DNA from 3 places in the Thermoanaerobacter sp. RKWS2 genome. Region 3 is predicted to be linked to each of the others. Evidence: riboswitches for the same ligand, from Rfam matches in the RefSeq annotation. Region 3 holds a riboswitch; each other region holds the start of a gene.
What was found. Region 3 has a riboswitch for fluoride ahead of OEI98_RS15365 (dynamin family protein). Riboswitches for the same ligand answer to the same signal wherever they lie in the genome.
Positions count from the first base shown of each region.

Region 1: another riboswitch for fluoride. It lies ahead of OEI98_RS15415 (MutS-related protein); the one in region 3 lies ahead of OEI98_RS15365 (dynamin family protein).
Region 2: another riboswitch for fluoride. It lies ahead of crcB (fluoride efflux transporter CrcB); the one in region 3 lies ahead of OEI98_RS15365 (dynamin family protein).

Region 1 is NZ_CP110888.1:2,551,068-2,556,813, forward strand. Features, by position in the region: gene OEI98_RS13575 (MutS-related protein) at 1-1,419, opposite strand, end outside; partial or broken gene OEI98_RS15415 (MutS-related protein) at 1,416-2,950, opposite strand; fluoride riboswitch at 3,021-3,094, opposite strand; gene OEI98_RS13590 (ClC family H(+)/Cl(-) exchange transporter) at 3,339-4,904, shown strand; partial or broken gene OEI98_RS13595 (twitching motility protein PilT) at 4,979-5,116, shown strand; gene OEI98_RS13600 (copper amine oxidase N-terminal domain-containing protein) at 5,161-5,746, opposite strand, start outside.
Region 2 is NZ_CP110888.1:50,907-56,652, reverse strand. Features, by position in the region: gene OEI98_RS00320 (pro-sigmaK processing inhibitor BofA family protein) at 1-57, opposite strand, end outside; gene OEI98_RS00315 (DUF2508 family protein) at 111-383, opposite strand; gene OEI98_RS00310 (HD-GYP domain-containing protein) at 433-1,605, opposite strand; gene crcB (fluoride efflux transporter CrcB) at 1,660-2,043, opposite strand; gene crcB (fluoride efflux transporter CrcB) at 2,040-2,444, opposite strand; fluoride riboswitch at 2,506-2,565, opposite strand; gene recR (recombination mediator RecR) at 2,614-3,213, opposite strand; gene OEI98_RS00290 (YbaB/EbfC family nucleoid-associated protein) at 3,223-3,558, opposite strand; gene dnaX (DNA polymerase III subunit gamma/tau) at 3,625-5,181, opposite strand; gene OEI98_RS00280 (HD domain-containing phosphohydrolase) at 5,243-5,746, opposite strand, start outside.
Region 3 is NZ_CP110888.1:2,047,663-2,053,408, reverse strand. Features, by position in the region: partial or broken gene OEI98_RS10930 (LacI family DNA-binding transcriptional regulator) at 1-54, shown strand, start outside; gene OEI98_RS10925 (bis-aminopropyl spermidine synthase family protein) at 198-1,274, shown strand; gene OEI98_RS10920 (hypothetical protein) at 1,369-1,518, shown strand; gene OEI98_RS10915 (hypothetical protein) at 1,546-1,971, shown strand; gene OEI98_RS10910 (class I SAM-dependent methyltransferase) at 1,989-2,618, opposite strand; fluoride riboswitch at 2,840-2,899, shown strand; partial or broken gene OEI98_RS15365 (dynamin family protein) at 3,004-4,765, shown strand; gene OEI98_RS10890 (DUF5320 domain-containing protein) at 4,913-5,272, shown strand; gene OEI98_RS10885 (NifB/NifX family molybdenum-iron cluster-binding protein) at 5,467-5,746, shown strand, end outside.

The sequences.
Region 1 (5,746 bases), 500 kb from region 3:
ACGTTTTCCGTCGTTTCGTCTTTCGGCTCGTAGAAAAATGACATTCTCCAGTTTTTTATTATAAAAACTATAGGCAAATTCAAACAAATGTGTCACAAAGAAAACTTTGATGCGTTTTTCAATCAATGCAGTAATTATTTGCCTTGCAATTTCCGAACCTTCTCTTTCATTTGTCGCAGCAAATGATTCATTAAACAGTACCATGGAATTTGGCTTTATATTGTCTACTATATCACTCATCCTGCTAAGCTCTTCATCAAGCTTTCCACTTTTCATGGTAGCATCTTCTTTCCGTTTATAGTGGGTAAAAATCCCATCACATATGTTAGCAGAAAAATACTCGGCTGGCACAAACATACCACATTGCATCATCAACTGAGCCAAACCTATGCTTCGCAAAAAGGTAGATTTACCCCCTTGGTTGGCACCTGTAATTATTGCCAGATCTTTATTATCAGCATTTAAATCGTTGCCCACGATTTTTTGTTTCATTGTCAAAGCCAAACAGACATCGTATAATCCTTTAAAAGAATGCCTACGTTCACTGGATGCTACCGGAATAGGAAAAGACACCGGCTCTCCAATTTGGGCAAGTTTCTCATATAAATTCAAACAGCCAATGTAAAAAGCCAATTCAGTCCGCAATATGTTAAAAAAACTGAGAATATGATCAGCAGACTGAGCAAGTGCATTTGCCACGAGGTTGATTCCTCTGTCTTTTAAGTCAGATAAAGCTCTTGCCCCGCTTTCATCGCGCTCACTTATATAAAAAGTATAAGCATCCGGTCTTTTTGAAAAAATCCTGTCTATTAGACTTTGTTTTTTATCCTCCTGTTTGCGGAGGATATAATTGACGCCTTTATTGCCTTTACCCAACTCAGCACTGATCAAAATTCCATCGCGAAATTCCAGTTCTTTTAAATGATTTTGGATACTTTCAAAATATTCATCATCAAGTTCTTTTTTGAGCATTGCAAAAAACCTTTTAAAGCCCTCTGATTCGAATTTATCAGCATGTTGGTCGGCAATACTCTTTAGTTTTTTCAGCATTTCCATAAACATATGCAATACATCCATTGAGCTATGAAGTATAGCTGCAGGGTACCTGGTGAAAATGCTAAAATAATACTTTTTCTCGTTTTCAATTGCTTCTACTGCTATATTATAGATATTCCTAACAATGGAAGAATTTTTTAGAGAATCCTTCAGAACATCTTGGCGATATAATATTGTAGCCAGATCACTATACACGCTGGATAAAACAGATTTTTTGGCTACTTCAAATAAAAAATTATCACCAAGGGACATAGCATTGAACAAAGTGTTTAATTCTAAATCCTGTATCAATGCTTCTTCGTTCGAGGGCAATTTTTGTTGCAGGTCAAAATCATGATCTCTATACATAAGTAAAACTTTCATGATTTTATCCTCTCCTTTAAGCAGTTATACGTAAGCCTATATTTTTCAGCAATTGATATGGCGTATGAAAGCCCATCAGGAGGTCTTCTAACAATTTTATATGTGCGCAATGCCGGATTCTCAGGAACTACCGTACTGACCATACTTACAATTTTTTCGCTTAAGAATGCCAATTCATCTATAAATGTTACCCAGACGCACAGCACATCTAATTGTATTATTTTTTCCATTATCTTCTTACTTAAAAATAATGCGTCTTTTGCTGTGGTAGATGTAAAAATTTCATTCATTATTATAATACTGTTTGATGTGGCCTGGGCAAGAATATTGTAAATTCTAAGCAATTCATCTTCCAGTTTTCCACGAAGATCTTTAATATTTTCTTCCTTTTCAAAATGTGTAAATAGTTTATCAAAAAGAAAGAGTTGCGCTTCCTTTCCGGGAACAGGGCAGCCTATACTGGCCAAATAATGCAATTGTCCGAAAGTGCGTGCAAATGTTGTTTTGCCTCCCTGGTTCGGACCGGTAATTACAAATATACGCTCTTTACCTTTTAAATAAAAATCATTACAAACAACAGCCGAATTTTCGTTGATGAGTTTATAAGCCAGAGCTAAATCAAATCCTTCGTAATTATAAACTTCCTTGCATTTACTAGATATTTGTGGATAACAAAATTTTAGTCCAGGCGCTTGAATAGTGCCATATATTCCAAATAAGCAATATAAAATTGTACTTCCCTATCAAAAGTAGCTATTGTCTCATCTAAATAATCACTATTTTTCATACAATAATTATCAAGATTAGAAAATATATCATGATATAACTGAGCTACTAAATCCAATATTTTTGCTTCGACATGGTTCATATCTGGCCAATCAGAAAATTTGACTTTATAATCCTTTGCTGCTTCCTGTTTGAATTTTTCAAACGTTTTTTCTACTTCTATACTGTAATCAATTTCAGATTCATATTTACGGACCGTCACACGGTTACCTTTTATTAACAAGCAATATTTTACTGTAGACAAATCAGCTTTAAGTTTTTTCGTTTCACTCAGTAGCAGCTGAAAACGGTCAGAATTGATATAATCCATCAAATATTGACGAAATGCTAAAAAACCACGAGATTTTAACTCTACAGAAGACAAGTCTTCTACTAAATCAGTAATTGCATCACAGTAGATTTCTACAGCATCCAAAAACCATCTTTCTTTCTGGTATTTGTAGTAAAGTTTGTCTGCTTGAGCAAGGTGTTTGCGCATTTCTTGCATTTTTTCCGCAAATGATTTTATATCCTCAAGCAAAACTTCATTTTCAAGATCTTGCATTATTTCATGGCGATACTTGATAGTATCAATATCGTTTAAAGGAGTGTAAAAAAACAGTTTTAAATTATATTCTTCTTTGCCTCTTGTTATGACATCTATAATTTGATCAAGATTTAAGTCAACAAAAAAATCAGGCGCTTCGAATGTTTCTTTTTTTACTCCATCTTCGTTTTTTTCAAATAATATGCTATGGAAAGGCATAAGAAAGTACCTCCCTTTCAAAGTTGTAGGCAAATGCACTAAATATAAAAAAGCTGACAACCCCTACGTTTTTACCGTAGAAGCCATCAGCTGTTTATCAGCAGTTCGGATTTTCCAAAAGGGGGCTTCATCCCTTTTTGAATATTATATCACTTTTTTATGAAGCCTGCAAGAATATGTGAAAATTTACTTCAAAGCATAATGTTTATGTTTATTTGTTTAAAATAAAAAAATTTTTGTATTGTTTTATATCCAAATTTTGTAATACTGCTTATTATTCTATAAGTAAACTTAACAATATAAAATACTTGATATCATTATTTTGTAGTATAATGATAATATGAGAAAAATAAATATTCATTCATTTTATGTTTTGGGAGGGATCTTATTGAATAAAGGTAAAAGTATAACATTCAATACTTTAATACATTGGGAAGAATTTCGCAAGCGTATTATAGTTGAAGGCATTATAACAGGTTTCTTTGTTGGATTGATTATTGCTATTTTAAGATATATTCTTGAAAAAACAAATATTCTTGTAATAAGTGTATACAAAATTCTTCATACAAATCCTTACTTGTTAATTGGCTGGATAATTTTCCTTTCTCTAATAGGCTTATTATTGGGTATAATAGTGAAAAAAGAACCTATGATAAGCGGTAGCGGTATACCTCAAGTTGAAGGCATGATTATCGGTTATATAAAAGTTAATTGGTTACGAGTTTTATTGTTAAAGCTCATAGGTACTATTTTAGCGATAGGTGCAGGACTTTCTTTAGGGCGCGAAGGTCCATGTGTGCAAATTGGTTCTTCAATCGGACAAGGAATAAGTAGGTTGTTTGGTAGATTTAGAGTTGAAGAAAAATACCTTCTTACATGCGGAGCTAGTGCAGGGCTTGCAGCAGCTTTTAATGCACCACTTGCAGGAGTTATTTTTGCTCTTGAAGAACTGCATAAAAATTTCTCACCATTGGTACTTGTATCTAGTATGGTTTCATCACTTACATCAACTTTTGTAGCTGGTGAACTATTAGGAATCAAACCTATTTTTAATCTGAAAAATCTAGCAGTAATGCCGCTTAATAATTATCTTTATCTTATTTTACTTGGAATTATCGTTGGGTTATGTGGAATTGTATTTAATAAAACTCTTTTAAAAACTCAAGATATATACAACATGTTAAAAATAAAATCACATATGAAGCCAATAATACCTCTTATTATATCTGTTGCAGTTGGACTATGGATACCTATGGCACTTGGCGGCGGTGAAAGTCTTGTCGATACATTAAGTAAAGATAGTTTTAGTTTAAAATTTTTAATTTTGCTATTGATTGTTAAATTTTTATTTACTATGGTAAGCTATGGCTCAGGTGTACCAGGAGGTATTTTTATGCCCCTCCTTATAATAGGTTCACTGATTGGCAACATATACGGAACTGTAATAATTAAAATAATGCATATAAACCCTATTTATATCAAAAATTTTATTGTATTTGCTATGGCAGGATATTTTGCTGCTATAGTTAGGGCACCGATAACAGGTAGTTTGCTCGTAACTGAAATGACCGGTTCATTTTCTCATTTGTTGGCCCTAAGCACTGTCTCTATAACGGCATACCTTTCATCAGATTTGTTCTCAAATATGCCGATTTATGAATCTTTGTTAGAACGTCTGCCAATAAAGAAAGGACAAAAATCTATTACCGCCAATAAAAAAAGAAAGACGATTTTCGAAATGCCTGTTTGTGTAGGCTCAAGTTTAGATGGCAAAAAATTAAAGGATATTAGTTTGCCCCAAAGTTGCTTACTTGTTGGCATAAAGAGGGGAACGCATGAATTAATACCAAAGGGAAATACGAAAATTCTAGCCGGCGATTATCTAGTAGTCCTTGCAGATGAAGATAAAGCTACAGAAATTAGAGAAATTTTGTTGAATATGACACAGAAGTGAACAAATCTTAAATAGACACGGGGACGGTTTCTTTGTCCGAGTCGGACAAAGAAACCGTCCCCGTATCTATTGGGAAAAAGGGAATCACCATTCGCAGCACTATAGATTTACTCATAGCACAAACAGCCATTGAAAACAATTTATATTTGTTGCACGATGATAAAGATTTTTCCTTAATTGCACAAGTTGATGAAAGATTAAAAGAGTACTAAAAAGAAGTCTGTATAAAAAAGTGGCAGCCTTTTTTATTATGTATTTATTGCACTGGAAGAACTTCAGCAGCACGTTCCAATTCGTAACCTTCCGGAGTAACCATTCGAAAAAGCATTATTCGGCTCTTTGTTTCTTTATCCACCATTATCCCAGCATCACTATAGTTTATCCTCACCGTTTGGTAACCTTGAAGTTGAGGTTCAACTACCACCAACCATTCATCATCCAATCGGTAGATTTCTTTAACCTTATGAGATAATAGCCATAGTTCAAAAGAATGTGATGAATTAAAAGAACTGCCGACTGGTTTTTCCCAGTCTTCTGAAAATCCAATCATGTAATACAACCCTGCTCCTTCAGAAAGTCCTCCGGTATAAATGAAAAAGTTGCGTTGAGCACAACTAATAAGTTGTGTTATGTCACTATATTTTCCTCCCATAAAGGTACTATGCCAGGCTTTAGAGTAAATAGGTCGAATCCAGCTATCATCTTCGCTGGTAATTTCAAAAGGAACTTTACAACCAAGCGAACGGATATCTTGAATAGAATGAATCGTATTTTGTTCTAAGAACTGTTTAATTTGTTCTCTGTTCCAATCGTTCACTATTGTGTTAGGTTGTTCTGGCTCA
Region 2 (5,746 bases), 830 kb from region 3:
TAAAAACAAGCCAATTAAGTAAGCAATGATTATATTGTATTCAATGCTTATATTCATACAAAAACCCCCTAAGAGTCTACTGTTATATTTATACTTAGGGGGAGGACAAATTATGATAGGAGGGACGAAAAATTATCAAAATTTATTCCCTCTTTTTTTGCTTTTTTCAATAAATATATGTACTTTCTCTTTAAACTCTCTAACCGATATATAGCATAATCTACTAAGTCAGGGTCTGTGACACTTTGAAAATAAATTTCTGCATCTTTCAATTCTTTTATCGTTTGTCTCACTTCATTTACCAATTGATAGTTCTCACTATTGTAGTCATATATATTTTTTGTTACCGCAATCTCTTTTAAATAATCGAAAAGCATTCCCATAATATACCTCCTCAACCGTATTATTTCCTAAAATACGGTTGAGTATACATCAAAGTACCACTTCTTTTAAAATTTCTAAAGACTCTCCGCTTACTTTATTATCTTTCACCGATTTTGCAATAATGTCTATCGCCTGCTTCGGTTCAAGTCCCTTTCTATAAGGCCTGTCTTCTGTCAATGCTTGATACATGTCACAAACCGCCACATGTCTATCAATCTCTCCAATTTCGTCACCTTTTAATCCCTCAGGATACCCGCTTCCATCTAATTTCTCGTGATGATTTGCGGCCCATTCTGCTATATCATCTATTCCTCCTATTTCTTTGAGTATTTCTTTAGTATAATAGGTATGAGATTTTATAACCATAAACTCCTCTTCAGTAAGCTTGTCCGGTTTGTCAAGAATAGAATTAGGTATGGCTAGCTTTCCAAGGTCATGAAGCAATCCCGCAATTTTTATTTTTCGAGAAGTTTCTTCATCATATCCTATCACCTTAGCCATTTCATAAGCTAACTTTGAAATACCTTTAGAATGGTTATAGGTAAAACGGCTTCTATTATCGATAATCTGTGCAAAAACCTCTGCTATATCCTCTAATTCATTAATTCCTATTGAAACCGTGTCTTTAGGTTCAATCCTTTTTAATATACTTTTTATATCAAAAAATTTATAATCAAGCCAAAATTTTTCTTGTCTTGTAAGGTCAAGTAATGCATTTGCAACCACGGGATTAAACATCTTGCCAGTACCACTTTTTATACCTTCTTTGATATTATTCCGAATATTATACTCACTTTCTTTCCCAACCGATGAGGTGTACCGTATATCAAATTGATCAGATATAAAAACAATCTGAGCTCCTAAAGGAATAGAATCGCCATTTAGTTTAAAATGTCCGCTTCCATCGTAATTTTCATGATGATATCTTATAATATCCGAAAAATTTTCTCCAAAGGGCAACTTCTTTACAATTTCACTTCCTCTTTCACTGTGTTTCCACCATTCGTCTTTGTTAAAATCTTCGTATATATCTCCTTGTCCTATATCATGTAACAAAGCAGAATAATACACTTTTTTTGTTTCTTTTTCATCCAAATTCAGCATCTCAGAAATCCTTAGAGAAATATAAGCCACCCTTCTTGCATGTCCCATGTTCTTATACTCTTGCACGTCAAGGGCCAAAGATAAAGCAGACAGCAGATTATTATAATTCAAATTCACATTTTATTCCTCCTAACTGATATTTATTTTCTACTGACATATATTATACACCAATCAAATCAATTTTCCCATATAATTTCCGAGATAATATCCCAATACTCCTCCTATTAGTCCAAATATAATTGTTAAGGACATATATATAAATGCATGAAAATATTTTTTATTCTTGATTAAGTCTACTGTCTCATGGGAAAAAGTTGAGTATGTTGTAAAAGCACCTAGAAATCCCGTTGTCAGAAAAAGTTTAACATCATAGCTTAAATTTACATTTATTTTAGGACTTGATAAAAAGTTTAATAAAAACGCACCTAATACATTTATAATAAAAGTTTCGATAGGAATAACTATCTCTCGGTTTTCCTTTATATGCCGCGATATTTCATATCTCAATATTGCTCCCAAAATTCCTCCAATTCCTACATATAGTATACTTGTCACTGTTCTTCCTCCCGCTCCTTTAGTAAGTCAAAAGTTTTGTCAGCAAATTCAAATCCTAAATAAGACATCAAAAGGCCTCCAAATATTGATAAAATTATATAACTTAGAGCAATATAATCTTTCCCTGCTTTTAATAAATTTATTGTTTCCATACTAAAAGTAGAAAATGTTGTAAAAGCCCCAATAAATCCTGTTGTTATCGCCAATCTCAAATTAGTATTTACCTTGTACTCATCCATAGTAAAATTAGCAATAAAACTTAACAAAAACGAACCTAAAATATTTATCATAAAAGTTTCAAAGGGAAATGCAGTGTGATACATCTTTGTAAAGTAAATTGTTATTAAATATCTTAGTACTGCTCCAAAAAATCCTCCAATCCCTATATAGATGTATTCCATGAAAATCTCCCTTTCTGTTTACATTTTTGGGCAATAAAAAGCTCCTATTAGGCCTTATATCATCCTAATAGGAGCCATCAGCGTTTCCGCATTTATGGCGAGCTCCATCGCCTTCTGTTATTTACTACAAATTTATTATAATAAAGTACAAATGAAAATGCAATACCTTTTACAATTCTCTTCTACCTTCAAGAGCCCTTGAAAGAGTTACAACATCGGTGTATTCCAAGTCACCACCTACCGGCACCCCATGAGCAATCCTTGTGACTTTTATTCCTAACGGTTTTAATAGCTTAGCAATGTACATTGCTGTCGCTTCTCCTTCTATGTCAGGATTTGTAGCAAGTATGACTTCTTTTACATTTCCATTTTTTACTCTGTCTAAAAGTTCTTTAATTTTTATATCTTCAGGGCCAACGCCCTCTATAGGAGAAATAACACCATGAAGTACATGATACACTCCTTTATACTCTCGTATTTTCTCCATTGCAACAACATCCATAGGATGAGAAACAACACATATAAGAGAATGATCTCTTTCTTTATCACTACATATGTTACAAACCTCTGTGTCAGTTATGTTATAACAAATTCTACAATACTTTATCTTTTCTTTTGCATCAATAATCGCTTGAGACAAGCTTTTTACCTCTTCCAAAGGCATATTTATTATGAAAAAAGCAAGCCTTTGTGCTGTTTTAGGACCTATACCGGGCAACTTTGACAGTTCTTCTATAAGCTTCGCTATAGAAGTAGAATAATAGTTCATTTTTTCACCTCAAAACAGTCCAGGAATGTTTAGTCCTCCGGTTATCTTTGCCATTTCAGAAGCAATCATTTCTTCTGCATTCCTTAACGCTTGATTAACCGCAGCTAATACAAGGTCTTCTAACGTTTCTACATCATCTTTATCTACAACATCAGGATTTATTTCAATACTTACAAGTTCTTTTCTGCCATTAGCAACTGCTTTTACCATCCCACCACCGACAGTAGCTTCTACAGTCTTTTGCATTAGCTCTTCTTGCATTTTCTTTATTTCTTCTTGCATCTGTTGGGCTTGTTTAATCATGTTATTTATATTAAACCCGCCCGGAAATCCGCCTTTTGCCATAACACTATAACCTCCTAAATTTTATTCTAAAAATATTTATATGCTTTTTTGAATTATTTGTGAAAATTATATTATCTCTATATCTTCACCAAAAAACTCCTTAACTTGCTGTACAAGTAATTCCTCTTCATTTTTTCTTAATTCAAACTTCAAAGGAATTGCCTTCCCAACTAGTTCTTTTAATATTCCTTCAATAAAACTTTTGTTTTCCGCTTTGCTCAATTCCTCCTTTAATAAAGCATACTCTTCAGGATATTCTACCACAATTGTTCCTTTTTTTAAATAAGGAATCCCTTTTTCTATAAAGGCATACAAAGCTATTCTTTCTTTTTTTATCATTTCTTTTACTTCAGCCCACACCTTTTCTAGATCTATATCCTCTTGCTGTACTATTTGCGATGCCACGTTTTCTTCTTTTTCTTCTTCTGGCGAATTTATTTTTTTATTTTTCTCTTCTTTTTCTTCCCTCAGAAAAAATTGTCCTTTTTCTAATTTGTCTTCTATTTGTTCTACTCTTGCTAGCAAACTCATCATATCGTAAGAAATTTCCGGCTTTATCAACCTCAAAATAGTCACTTCTAAAAGGGTTAACGGAGATATAGCATATCTAACTTCTTTTTGTAGATTTGTAAATTTTTCTAAAGCGTTAGTCAAAAAAGCTGTACCAAAGTTTTGCACTCTTTCTTTTACAGTTTCTACATCGCTGTATAAAATTTCTTTTAATTCCTCTCCTCCTGTTTTGTAAAGCACCATATCTCTCAAAATATAAGTTAAGGACTTTAAAAAATTCCCCACGTCTATTCCATAAGACAAAATTTTATCTAATTGTTTCAATGAAGCTGCTACATCTTTAGCATTCATGTAATCTAAAAGAGAAAATAACATTTCATCATTAGCTACACCTAACATTTCGCATACATCTTCATAGGTTATAAGGCCTTCTTTATAAGAAGCACATTGTTCTAAAAGACTAATAGCATCTCTCATAGAACCATTGCCATAAAGTGCGATAGTTTTAAGACCCTTCTCTTCAATTTTTATGTTGCTGTCAATGCAAATTTTTTCAAGATTTTGCGCTATTAATCGAGTAGGTATTTTTTTAAAGTCAAACCTTTGACAGCGGGATAAAATAGTATCTGGCAATTTGTCCGGCTCTGTAGTCGCAAGAATAAAAATCACATGAGGAGGTGGCTCTTCCAATGTCTTTAAAAGAGCATTAAAAGCCCCTGTAGAAAGCATATGCACCTCATCAATTATATATACTTTGTACTTAGCTATGGATGGAGAGTAAATTACAGATTCTCTCAATTCTCTTACATCATTTACACTGTTATTAGACGCAGCATCAATCTCTAAAACATCCATCGTAGTGTTGTTATTTATAGCTTGACAAATCTCACAAGAATTACAAGGCTCTCCATCTTTATTATTTAAACAATTAACTGCTTTTGCAAAAATCTTAGCTACACTGGTTTTTCCTGTTCCTCTTGTACCTGTAAAGAGATAAGCATGTCCTATCTTTTTTAACTTTATTTGGTTTTTTAAAGTTCTTACAATATGTTCTTGCCCCACCACTTCTTTAAAACTTCTTGGCCTATACTTTCTATACAAAGACTGATACATGTTTAACACCTCGTTATTTTCAATTGTAACAAAAAAAAGATATATTTCTACATCTAAAATTTTAAGAAACACTTTCAAATATCTGATTTTTTACTTCCTCTAGCTTTTGCCTCGCATTCATGTAAATTGAGATAAATACATCTACTATTTCAGGATGAAATTGAGTACCTTTATGTCTTAAAATTTCATTTACTGCTTCTTCAATAGTCATTCCTTTTCTATAAGCTCTATCAGAAGTCATTGCATCAAAGGCATCAGCCACACCAAGAATTGCTGCTTCTATAGGGATTTCTTCGCCTTTTAAACCATAAGGATAACCTTTCCCATCATATCGTTCATGGTGTTTGGAAATAGCTTCTAATATTTCTTTCGGCAGATCTATAGGCATTAAAATTTTTCTTGATATCTCTGGATGACTTTTTATAACGTTATACTCTTCTTCCGAGAGTTTGCCTTTCTTTAGAAGAATAGTATCAGATATACCTATCTTTCCTATATCATGTAATATCCCTGCAATCCTTAATTGTTCTATTTTTTCCCTTGAAAAGCCCATATATTCCCCTAT
Region 3 (5,746 bases):
GTGGAAAAAGAAAATATTTTGCCTATAACTCTGATAGAGAGGGAGACTACGTAATTTTGACCTCTCTTGACTTTTTTATTCAATTAAATGTATAATTTTATGTGCTGGCCTAAATATTGGCTTAAATGGAATATACCCCTGTATGGTATTTTGAAGGTGTAAAAAGCTTGTAGAAATACTATTATGGGGGTGAGAAGATGGAAAGTCTACAAGATATAGCGCACCAAATCTACCAAAAAACAGGGGTTATGACTTCCTCTAAGGATGTGGAAAAAATATTGTCAGCTGCTGCAGCAACTCCGCATTTTTGGGAGATTATAACTCTTTCACAAAAACCTTTTTCAGTTGTAGCAGAAATAATTGAGTTACTACGTCAAAAAAATTTGTTGAAAGTTGAGAAAAATGGAGATATAAAATTTAATTCTAAAGGTTTAGAATATCTTGGGAGTCTTAAAATAGCTCCAAAAAGAACATATACTTGTCACGCGTGTGAAGGACGAGGGATAAACTTTTCTAAATTAGAAGACTTGATCAAAAAATTTGACCAAGTGACAGTAAATCGCCCAAAAGCTATTAGCGATTATGACCAAGGTTTTGTTACGACACAAACAGTGGTGGGCAGAATAGCTCTCCTGGCTGAAAGAGGAGATTTAGAGGGGAAAAAGCTTTTAGTTTTAGGTGATGATGACCTTGTAAGTATAGCAGCAGGACTTTCAGGTATGACAACGGAAATTGTTGTGATGGAAATAGACGATAGACTAGTGGAATACATCAATGAGGTGGCAAATAAATATAATCTGCCTATAAAAGCCATGAAATACGATTTTAGAGACAAACTACCAGAGGAATATGTAGGGTATTTTGATACTTTTATTACTGACCCGCCAGAGACTATAGAAGCTTTGGAAATTTGCATAGGAAGAGGGATTTCTGCTCTTTCCAAAGAAGGGTGTGCGGGGTATTTTGGACTGACGTCGATAGAGGCCTCATTGGAAAAGTGGAATGTTTTCCAGCAAATTTTAGCAAGTAAATTTAAAGTGGTAGTGACAGATATTATCCATAACTTTAATCATTATGTAAATTGGGACTATCTTTTAAATACAGTAGGTAAACAATATGAATTTGTGCAAGTAGAGCCAAAACTTAATTGGTACCGGTCTTCTATGTATCGTATAGAGACCTTAAAAGATTCAAAAGGAATTGAAAATGAATATAAACCTTGTGAATTATACGTAGACGAAGAAGCTTTAATATACAGAGGAGACAAAGCATAGGCTTCCATACTAATGTGGAGGCCTATATTTATTATTCAGTACAAGCACAAGACAAACTATAAAATCATATATAAAAATGAGTATATAAAATTTTATGAAAAGAGTGATCGCTATGAAAGAAGAAAAAGAAGGATTAAATGCTTATTTGCTTGTAATTGTACTTTCGTTGATTCTCTATTTCGGTTTGGGTTATGCAAAACCTGAAGAGCCAGCGATAATAATTTTTCCACTGCCAATAAGATGACATAAAAGTTATAGGGGGAGAAAATACATGTTTTCATCGGATAATTTAGAATCCCAATTGAAAGATTTGCTATTAAAGCTAGGATTAAGGGAAAATAGCGAAGAGAATGGTCAAAAAGAAAATAAGGAGGAGGATAAAGATGAAGAAGGTGGAGAACATCCTGATGTAGATGGAGGGAAAGGTGATAAAGGGAATGGGGAAAATGGTGAAAAAGATAATACAGGTGGAAAAGGAGGAGATGAAAAAAAGAAGGGAGTCTTAACCCCTTCACAGATAATGGTTATTTTAGGTATACTTAGTGGAGCTTTGGAACCTATTTCAATAATTGTGGATAGAAATCAAAATGTGCAAATTGTTTTATCAGGTACATTGATAGAAAAAATAGAATCAAAAGAGGATACGCAACCCAAAGAAGGGGATTTTTTAGACAACGTAATAAAAGCTTTGTTTTAAAAAGTGTAGTTCAAATATCATTTTTTAGCGCTTATTACTATGAAGGAGCCTTTGCCAAAGCCATATCTTACAGGTTCTTTTTCTTTCATTTCATCAAGTTTTTTAAAAATGGTCTGTGAGAAATTGAAATTTTTAAATCCTGCTTCATAAAGCAATTCAACTATTTCACTTGTAGAATAAAACGTTGCTTCTTTGTAAAATAGACTTTTTTCTTTATTTGCTTGATATATTTTGCCAATTGTGCTCTCTCTATCTACAAAGCCTATTAAAATTGTACCGCTATTTTTAAGTACTCTAAAACATTCTTTGAAGGATTTTAGCACATCGTCTACAAAACATACAGTCGTCACCATTAAAACAAGGTCAAAAGAGTTGTCTTCAAACGGAAGATTTTCTGCTACTCCATCTACCACATTAAGACCCCGTTCTAAAGCAATTTTTCTCATTTGATAAGAAGGTTCTACTCCGCTTTTTATACCTAGAGGTACTGCAAACTTTCCAGTTCCGATTCCTACTTCCAACCCTTTTTCAAATTTCGGCATAAGCAATTTTACAGCATCTAATTCCGATTGATAGGCGTATTCATTTTTTTCAAACCATTCTTCATATCTGTCAAAATGTTTTTCAAAAGCAGATATTTTAGGCATAATTTCTCATCCCTTCTGAAACTTTTTTCTACTTTTTCTTCTTGTCTTTCAAAACTTATAGACTCATTCTTTGAAAGTCACACTTTAAAAGTCAAACACACTCTTTAATAAATCTTCCCTTGATTTCATTATATCATATAACAGAAATATACTGCACGCATATCTTTAGCTTTTACTATCTTGCAAAGTTTTTACATTTTGGGTATAATGATATTGACAATTGTATAAAAAGTGATGGAACTCACTTCAACCGCCGAAGGGCTGATAGTTCCTACTTGGTGTAAAAGCCAGTAGGAACTATTTTGCTTTTTAGGGGGTGATGGTAAGGTAAAAAATGTCACTCCATATCTGAATTTCGATTATACTGTTGATATGAGGTGAGCTAATGAAGGAGCAATATAACCAGATGAAAAGAAGCTTAGATGTGATATTTGAAAAAATAGAAAGAATATCAAAAGATATCAATATTAAAGCAGTAGGAGAAGCTGTTTCAGAAGTTAAAAATAAATTTTGCAATAATATTTTTTATCTTGTGATATTAGGACAATTTAAAAGAGGAAAATCAACATTTACTAATTATATGTTAGGAGCTGATATACTTCCAACAGGTGTTGTTCCTTTAACATCTGTTATAACAAAAATCCAATATAGCACTGATATATGGGCAAAAGTTCTATATGATGATGGCAGAAGTGAAAATATTGACATTAAAGAATTGGATTTGTATTGCACAGAAAAAAACAACCCTAAAAACATAAAAGGAGTCAAGGAAATACATATAGGATATCCTTTTGAGTTTATAAGTAATGACGTAGTAATCATAGATACACCGGGAATTGGTTCAGTCTATAAACATAATACAGATGTTGCATATAGTTATATAAATAAAGCTGATGCTGTGATTTTTTTGCTTTCAGTAGACCCTCCTATAAGTGAACTGGAAAAGGAGTTTTTGTCTAAAATATCTGAAAATGTTAATAAAATATTTTTTGTTTTAAATAAAATTGACTATGTAAATGAAATGGAGTTAAAGGAAATAATCAATTTTAATGAAAATATTGTAAGAGAAATTACAAAGAATAATAACATTTCTATTTATCCAATTTCTGCTAAATTGGCATTAGAAGGCAAAATATCAAAAGATAATAAAGCAATTGAAAAGAGTGGAACTCAAAAGCTGGAAAATGATTTGCAGAATTTTTTAATAAAAGAAAAAGAAAAAGTGTTGCTTGAAAGCTATGCCAAAAATATTGAAAGAATTATTTCGATGTGCCAAACTTTTTTGAAAGCAGTATAAAATTGAAACAAATTCCATTAGAGCGTCTTGAATCTAATATAAAATCTTTTGAGAACTTTATTAAAGAAGTTGAAAAAAGCAAAAAAGAAATATCCTTATTGTTTCAAGGTGATATGAAAAATATTTTACAGAATTTTGATAAAAAGATGGAAGAATATAAACAGTTTATCAGTATAAGAGTATCAGAAAAGATAAAAGGATATTACCACGGTATTCGTGACTTTAGTCGAATTAATCAGAAAAAGAGCTTGAAAAGTACCTCGAAAGAGCTATTATAGAAGAATTTGAAAAATTAAAAGGTCATATTGAAAGGGATATTGAAGAACAATATAGTAAAGCTTTGTCTAATTATCTTTTAAGGCTCAATGCAGTCATTGATGAAGTAAAAACAGTAGCAAACGAATTGTTCGGCATAAATCTGGAATATTTTAAAAGCGTAGGTGGTATTACGGCAGAGAGTAAATTTACATACAAGATAGGATATGATGTTGGTGCATTAGAAATAGACCCTGTGTATTTTACCTATTTTTTGCCTAAAAAATTTGCTGGAAAAATTATTTTAAAAAGGATTTTAGATAGAGTAGACATTGATGTTGACAGAAACATAGGTCGCATTCGTTATGATTTATTAACAAGGATTGAAGAAAGTTTTAGTGAATTTGAAAAAGATATGAATTTTAAATTACAAACGATGTATGATACTGTAAAAGAACTACTTGCTAAGTCAATAAAGGATTATAAATTTGATAGAGATAGCTTCGAAAGAGAAAAAGCTTGTTATCAGACATTGCTAAAAGATATTGAAAAAATACGTGAAGAATTAGAGCATGTTTTAAATATGTTGAAATAATATAGTGAAGTATATAAGTGAAAGAATTTAAAAATTCAACAATAAAAAATATTTTTTGGGTAAAATATTATTGACATAAGTCCATAACAGTGATATTATATAACTAGGTAATGGTCATATGACCAAAATAAAAGAGGAGGGATTGATATGCCAAGAGGAGATGGAACAGGTCCAATGGGTTTAGGCCCAAGAACAGGAAGAGGCTTAGGATATTGTTCAGGATATAATGTACCTGGTTATTTAAATCCTGTAGGAGCATACTGGGGATTTGGCAGAGGCTTCGGTTGGTTCGGCAGAGGAAGAGGATTTAGACATATGTACTATTTAACAGGATTTCCTGGTTGGGCAAGAGGATGGTATGGTTATGGGTATCCTCAATATCCTGGCTACAATATAAATGAAAAAGATGTTTTAAGTGCTGAAGCAAAATATTTGGAAGACCAATTAAAATATATAAAAGAAAGATTGGACCAATTAGAGAAAAAAGACGATAAAAAAGAGGAATAATTAGTTTTAAAAGTCGCAGTCACGCAAGTGGCTGCTTATTTTTATGCTTTAATTTGATATAATTTGGCTAAAGTGTTATAGTAAAACAGATTAAGTGCGCTTTTTGTTTAATAAATTTATTGACATATGACAAAAATAATAATATATTAATAAATGTAAGTAACATATGTCAATAATGAAATGGAGGATGCAATATGAAAATAGCTATTTCCTCAGAAGGAAAAACTCTTGAAGCTAAGGTGGATTCAAGATTTGGACGAGCTCAATATTTTATTATAGTTGATAGTGAGACGATGGATTATAAAGTTATTGACAACGCTGCAGTAGCCCAAAGCAGTGGTGCGGGCACTAAAGCGGCACAGACTCTTATAGATGAAGGCGTACAAGTTCTCATCTCAAGCAATGTAGGACCAAACGCTATGGAAGTATTTAAAGCAGCAGAAATTCCAGTTTATAAAGCAATAGAAGGAGATG